2 linked regions of the Methyloterricola oryzae genome follow. Each later gene encodes a partner of the first gene's protein in a complex. Links are inferred from orthologs where the notes say so. Each region holds a gene or a part of one and is shown on either strand. Other genes may lie near its edges. The genes, in order: xseA and EK23_RS15795.

Region 1 (3,261 bases):
ATAATCGGCGGGCCGCAGGGGATGGTCGTCGGGACGCTGCACGCAGCAGAAGCTGCAGTAATCGAAGCGCCCCAGCTTGCGCGCCTGCCCTTCGCGGCCGAGGAAGAATTCCTTGTAGATGCCCTTGCCGCGGTAGTCACGCAACAAAACCGACTCGCCGCAATAGAAGATGCGCGCGGGATCGTAACCCTGATCCATGAAAGGCTTCTGGAACTCCTCCGTCTCGTCCTGCATCGGCAATCCGGTGGAGGCGCCAATCACCTTGTCGCCATCCAGGGCCAGCACCACGATGCTGTCGGCCGAGCGCAAATAGGTCTGCAGGTATTTCTCCTCGTACTCCGCCGTACCGTCGTAGAGGTAAGGAAAATCGCGGAACACCGTGATGCGCAGCCGCGCCAGATCGGCGAGCCAGGGCCCCAGTTCCGGGCCGGGCAAGTGCTTGATGCTGATGCCGCTCATGGAGCTCAGCCCTGGCTGACCTGGGCGATCCAGTCTTCCAGGTTGTAGTAGTTGGTGATGCGGGCCACCTTGCCATCGCGCACGTCAAAGAAGGCGCCGGCCGGCAGCCGGTATTTCTGGCCCTTGGCGGCGGGCAGGCCCTCGTCGGTCACCAGGTATTCGCCGAGCACCACGAACTCGGCCGCCGCCCGCGTGCCATCCTCCGTCGCCATGATGACCATGTCCACCAACTGCTCCTTGTAGTTGCGGTTCATGCGGCCCATGAACGCACGGAACGCCTCTTTGCCGGTTTCGCGTGCGCCCTGGTTGATGTCGTGCACCACATCGTCGGTGAGCAAGCCGAGGAAGGTCTCCATGTCGCCCGCGTTGAAGGCGGCATAGTAGTTCTGAATGAGGCTGATCGTTTCTTTATTCATGGCTTCATCTACCGGTTGATTGACAACGGCTCGGCCATCGCGGGATGGCGGAAACAGAAAAGTCGGGTACTTTAATGGAAACGGCCAGCCCTGTCGATACGGCTTACGGGCTTGACGCTCCGGGGTTTACGAAGGCGGGCGCCGGGCGATGACCTTGCCCACCACGGTCCCGCGGGCGAGCTTGGCCTCGATCAATTCGCCCTCGGCGATCTCGGCGCTATCACGCAGGATGCTTCCGTCCGCCTGGCGCGTGACGATGGCGTAACCCCGCTGAAGCGTGGCCAGCGGGCTGACGGCGTGCAGGGTTTCGCACAGTTTGGCGCTTGCAAGGCGTGCGGCTTCGAGGCGGCGCTCCATGCCAGACGCGAGACTGCGCCGCAAGCCGCGGATGCGATCCTCCAGAACGGGCAGGCGCTGTCCGGGATGGCTGCGGTGAAGCCGCGCCACCAGGGCCTCCAACCGTAACGCGCGCAAGCGCTCCGCCGTCCGCTGCACCCGCCGCAAACGCAGTTCCAGTTCGTCCAGGCGCTGGGCGTTACGCTGGATCTGACGGACCGGATGGGCCTGCCGCAAGCGCTTGTGGATGAAGCCCAGGGTATCGCTCTGCCGCTGCAGACCCCGTCGCAACTGGCGCAGCAGCCGGTTTTCCAGGCTGGCCACCCGCTCCAGCCACTCGGTCCGCTCGGGGCTGACCGCCTCGGCGGCGGCGGAAGGCGTCGCCGCGCGAAGATCCGCCACCAGATCGGCGATGGTCACGTCCACTTCGTGGCCGACGCCGGACACCAGGGGCGTGCGGCAGGCAAAGATGGCCCGCGCCACGATTTCCTCGTTGAAGGGCCACAGGTCTTCAAGGCTACCGCCGCCCCGCGCGAGGATGAGGACATCGCACAATCCACTGCGGTCGGCCAGGGCAATGGCGCGTGCGATATCCTGGGCGGCCTCGTTTCCCTGCACCCGGGCCGGAAACAGGATCACCGGAAGAGCCGGGAAGCGCCGGCGCAGCACCGTCAGAATGTCGTGCACCGCCGCGCCGCTAGGGGAGGTGATGACGCCGATGCGGCGCGGCAGAGAAGGCAGCGGCCGCTTTTTGTCGTGGGCGAACAGGCCTTCGGCGTCCAGCCGCCGCTTCAAGGCCTCGAAGGCGCGGCGCAGCGCGCCGTCACCCAACTCTTCCAGCCGATCCACCACCAATTGGTAATCGCCGCGCGGCTCGTACAGGCTCACCTGGGCACGCACCAGCACGCTGGCTCCGTTGGCCAGGCGCGTCCCCAATCCGCGCGCACTGCCGCGGAACATGGCGCAGCGCACCTGGGCGTCGCGATCCTTCAGGGTGAAATAGAGATGGCCGGACGAAGGGGTGGCCAGGTTGGAGATTTCGCCCTCGACCCAAACCGTGCCGAAATGGCTGCTCAGCGCCAGTCTGGCGCTGCCGTTGAGTTCCGAAACGGTCCAGACTCGCCGTTCCTGCGCATCATCCTGCTGCATGCCGCGAACGCGCGCTCAGTCGTCCAGGGCCGCGCGCTTAAAGCGGTGAATGGCGCGGCGGCCCTTCTTGTCGGGCCGCTCATCCGGCGCGATATGGTGCTCCTTGTCCAAACGCCTGCGCTCCAGTTCCGCCTGGCGCTTTTGCAAGCTTTCGGGAGCTTCTTCGTATAGGAGACAGGCTTCCTTGGCAGGGCGACGTTGCGCGGACAAGGCCAGCACGGTGATATCCCAGCTTAACTGATCCTTGCTGATCTCCAGGCGCGCACCCACCGCAACATCCTTGCCCGGCTTGACGCGCTGACCATTCAGATGGACTTTGCCGCCGTTGATGGCATCCGTCGCCAGTTGCCGGGTCTTGAAGAAGCGGGCGGCCCAGAGCCACTTGTCCAGGCGCATGTGCGGGGCGGACTCATGCCCGCCCCCTGCCCGGCCGGGTCCTGCCATCAGGCGGGATGGGATACCGTCGCCCCGGACTCCTGCCAGGCCTTGAAGCCGCCTGCGAGGCTGACGAGGCCAGTGTAGCCAAGCTTCTGCAGGCTTTCCGCCGCCAGGGCCGAACGCCCGCCGGACAGGCAGTAGACCAGGATCTCGGCGGTCTGCTTGCCCTGGAAGGCGGGATGGTTGCCAATCTGGAATTCCACGACGCCGCGCGGAATGTTGATGGCGCCGGGCAGACAGCCGCCCGCGTACTCACCGGGCTCGCGCACGTCCAGCACGAGGGCCTTGCCCACCATGTCCTGGGCCTGAGCAACGCTCACCTCGCGGATATTCTGCTTCGCCGCCGCCACCAGATCCATTGCCGTCATCGCCATGTTGATTCTCCTGCTGTCGCTTAAATATTAGGGCCTGATTATATAGCGACGACTGGCTGCGAAAAAAGCCCCTGCGTCAGGCGCGCTTG
Region 2 (3,265 bases), on another replicon or contig:
CGTCGAGCACCCCGGCGTGATTGAGCGCTTCGAAGGCCATGCCTCCGGTCATGCCCCCATCGCCGATGATGGCCACGGCGTGGCGGTCGCTGTTGTCCAGGGCCGACGCGATGGCCATGCCCAGGGCAGCGCTGATAGACGTACTGGAATGGCCGACGCCGAAGGTGTCGTAGATGCTCTCCTCCCGGGACGGGAAGGCCGAGACGCCGTCCTTTTGCCGGATGGTCGGCATGCGGTCGCGGCGACCGGTCAGAATCTTGTGGGGATAGGCTTGGTGTCCCACGTCCCAGACCAGCTTGTCATCCGGGGTATTGAACACGTAGTGCAGGGCGATGGTCAGTTCGACAGTGCCCAGGCCGGCTGCCAGGTGGCCACCGGATTGGCTCACGCTTTCCAGGAGAAAGGCCCGCAATTCCTCCGCGACTTGCGGGAGCTGCTCTTCGCTGAGGAGACGCAGATCGGAAGGGCTGTTGATTCCTTGCAGCAAAGAATTCGTCGAATCAGTCATTGAGTGGACATTCCAGAAACGTGGGCCCCGACTTCCGCCTCGGTATGCTTACCGATGTTGTCGGTCAGAAGATGTGTTGGGCAATTATGAGACTCCGGGGGGCAGCTTTCAAGGAGAGAATGCCGCCGCCGCCCGCGCCGGCCTTGCGTGTCGGGCACCATGCAGAAGCTTGCCATTCAAGCGCTTGCGTGCCGCCCGTGTCAGCTTTGACGCTGCACGATGAACGAGGCCAGGGCCCGAAGGTGGTCAGCCTCCGCACCCAGGGCGGACAGGCTCTGCTGGGCCTCCTCGTGCAGTTCCGCCGCCTTCTCCCTGGCCCCGTTGAGGCCCAGCAGCGCCGGATAGGTGGGCTTGTTGTTGTCGCGGTCCTTGCCTTGGGTCTTGCCCAAGGTCTGGGTGTCGCTTTCCACATCGAGGATATCGTCCTGGATCTGGAAGGCCAGGCCCATGCATTTGGCATAGTGATCCAGCCGGTCCGCCAGGGTCTCTTCCAGGTCGGGCTTGGCCAGGGCCGCCAGGCGCACGCTCGCTCGGATCAACGCGCCGGTCTTGCGGATGTGCATGGCTTCGAGACCCGGCAGATCCAGGGCTTTGCCCACGGAATCCAGATCGATGGCCTGCCCGCCCACCATGCCGCAGGAACCGCTGGCGACGGTCAAGGCATCCACCATGGCCAATCGGCTTTCCGCAGGCACCGCGATGCTGGGATCTTGAGCCAACACCTGAAATGCCAGGGCCTGCAGGGCGTCGCCCGCCAGGATGGCGGTGGCCTCGTCAAAGGCCTTGTGGCAGGTGGGCTTGCCGCGGCGCAGGTCGTCGTTGTCCATGGCCGGCAAGTCGTCATGGATCAGGGAATAGACGTGGATGAACTCCACAGCGCAGGCGGGGCCATCCAGTACGTCCAGGCCTACCCCCAGAGCCTGCCCTGTCGCGTAGACCAGCAAGGGACGGAGGCGCTTGCCGCCGCCCAGGGTGGAGTAACGCATGGCCTGATGCAGACGCTCAGGCAACTTCCCAGCCGCCGGCAGACGCGCATCCAGAGCCTCTTCGACCCTGGCCTGACACGCCAGCATGAAATCTTTCAGGGATTGTTCACGGTTCATCATTAAACGCTTTCAGGATAGGCTCGCCGTTCTCTTCCAGAAGGATCTGCACCTTCTGCTCCGCTTCCTTGAGTGCCTTCTGGCATCCCCGAGCCAGATGCACGCCCCGCTCGAAGAGCTTCAGGGATTCTTCCAGGGGGAGGTTTCCCTGTTCCATGCGCTCCACCAGTTGTTCGAGTTCGGCGAGGGAGTCCTCGAATTGGAAAGCCTTCTTGACCATGGACAGGGCTCGTGAAGCCAACAAAAGGCTGGCATTATCCCATATTTGTGACAGCTTGACTAAGCCGGCCGGCCCCAGGACTCAGCAACAGGCTCCGGCCGCCGGATCCTTGCCGGCGAACTGCGCCAAAGGCGCCGTGCCGCAAGCGAACAGGCCGTAATGCACGGCGGTATCGCCAGCAATCCGGAAGTGCGGGGTGTAACGGGTCTTGCCCAGCATGTCGGCGGTATTCCCGCACACCGGCATGGGACGCCCGGTCTGCAGCAGGTGATGATCGTCGAGTTGGAAGGCATGGGGCGAGCCGGGTATGCTGCCCAGGTAATAGGCGACCTGGCCGTAGTCCTCGCAGCGGTCTTCCAGTTCCAGCTTGAAGGCGCGCACCGTCAGGGAAAAGAACCCGATCATCCCGGCCTTGCGCTCGATGTCCGGGTTGTTGAGGGCGATCGGGCTGCTGCTGACCACGCGGTAATCTGGGCAACCGATTCGCGCCATCAGGCGCCTGAAATCCTCCAGGTACAAGGCACCCCCCAGGCATTCGCCCAGCAGCACAGGATCGCCGGCCAGATGGGGTGGCACCCGCCGGTCGGCGAACACATCGGAAAAATAAAGCTCGCCACCGGGCTTGAGCACCCGCCATATTTCTGCAAAAACCCGTTCCTTGTCCGGCGACAGGTTGAGCACGCAGTTGGATATCACCACGTCCACGCTGGCATCGGCGATGCCGAGGACGCCGAGATCCTCGATATAGCCCTTGAGAAAACGCACATTGGGCCTTGCGTAGCCGAACTTCTCGGTGTGGTAGCCCACATGGCGCCGGGCCACGGCCAATTGCTCGTCGGTCATGTCCACGCCGATCACTTGGCCGCCCTCCCCCACCAGCCGCGACAAGAGAAAGCAGTCGCGCCCGGAACCGCAGCCCAGGTCAAGCACCGTCATGCCGTCCAGGCATGAAGGAATGGGCGAACCACAGCCGTAGAACTTCTCCGTCACCTCCGGATGCAGTTCCTTAAGCAGACTGCGCAGGTCCTGGGGCAGGCTCTCGCCCGTACAGCAGGCGCTGGTCTTGAGATCCTGCTGCGTGCTCAGAATCTTTCCGTAGTACTCCTGCACGGCCTCATGGGCTGGTTGCGCTTGCATGGTTCAGTCTCGACCTCGCTTGATTGCTATGGACACGCCGCCCCGACCGGGCACGATCAGTTCGCCGCGGCGGCCGTGGTAGGCCGCTGCCCTTTGGGCGCCAGGAAATACAAATCGCCGAAGCGAGTCACCACGCTCTCGCCGGTGTTGTCGGTATCCGCGGCGATGGCGATACCGCTCACCGGCGGCGCGAAGTCACCAAAGGCGCTGCGGAAATCGTCGGCAATATTGCGTTCCTCCTCCACCCAGTGCCCCACCTGGGCGTCACCGCTCTCCACGACCACCATGCGCACCCGG

What was found.
Region 2: the proteins of xseA (region 1) and EK23_RS15795 are in contact, whole or in part, in a cryo-EM structure (PDB 8TXR), measured with the Escherichia coli proteins. The link is inferred for Methyloterricola oryzae from one-to-one orthologs.

Annotation. Positions count from the first base shown.
Region 1 is NZ_JYNS01000003.1:166,297-169,557, forward strand. The notes cover bases 182-3,128. They hold xseA (exodeoxyribonuclease VII large subunit), read right to left. Parts: upstream 2,361-3,128; coding sequence 1,002-2,360; downstream 182-1,001. Other genes in these bases: EK23_RS06825 (GNAT family acetyltransferase), read right to left, coding at 182-459; EK23_RS06830 (ketosteroid isomerase-related protein), read right to left, coding at 465-875; EK23_RS06840 (RNA-binding S4 domain-containing protein), read right to left, coding at 2,376-2,756; EK23_RS06845 (rhodanese-like domain-containing protein), read right to left, coding at 2,804-3,128. Outside these bases: more of EK23_RS06825, read right to left, coding at 1-181; more of EK23_RS06845, read right to left, coding at 3,129-3,172; ispH (4-hydroxy-3-methylbut-2-enyl diphosphate reductase), read right to left, coding at 3,249-3,261. UniProt on the Escherichia coli protein: Bidirectionally degrades single-stranded DNA into large acid-insoluble oligonucleotides, which are then degraded further into small acid-soluble oligonucleotides.
Region 2 is NZ_JYNS01000013.1:35,200-38,464, reverse strand. The notes cover bases 217-3,167. They hold EK23_RS15795 (exodeoxyribonuclease VII small subunit), read right to left. Parts: upstream 1,832-3,167; coding sequence 1,601-1,831; downstream 217-1,600. Other genes in these bases: EK23_RS15785 (DUF3047 domain-containing protein), read right to left, coding at 3,025-3,167; EK23_RS15790 (methyltransferase domain-containing protein), read right to left, coding at 1,913-2,968; ispA ((2E,6E)-farnesyl diphosphate synthase), read right to left, coding at 709-1,611; dxs (1-deoxy-D-xylulose-5-phosphate synthase), read right to left, coding at 217-508. Also shown: more of dxs, read right to left, coding at 1-216; more of EK23_RS15785, read right to left, coding at 3,168-3,265. UniProt on the Escherichia coli protein: Bidirectionally degrades single-stranded DNA into large acid-insoluble oligonucleotides, which are then degraded further into small acid-soluble oligonucleotides.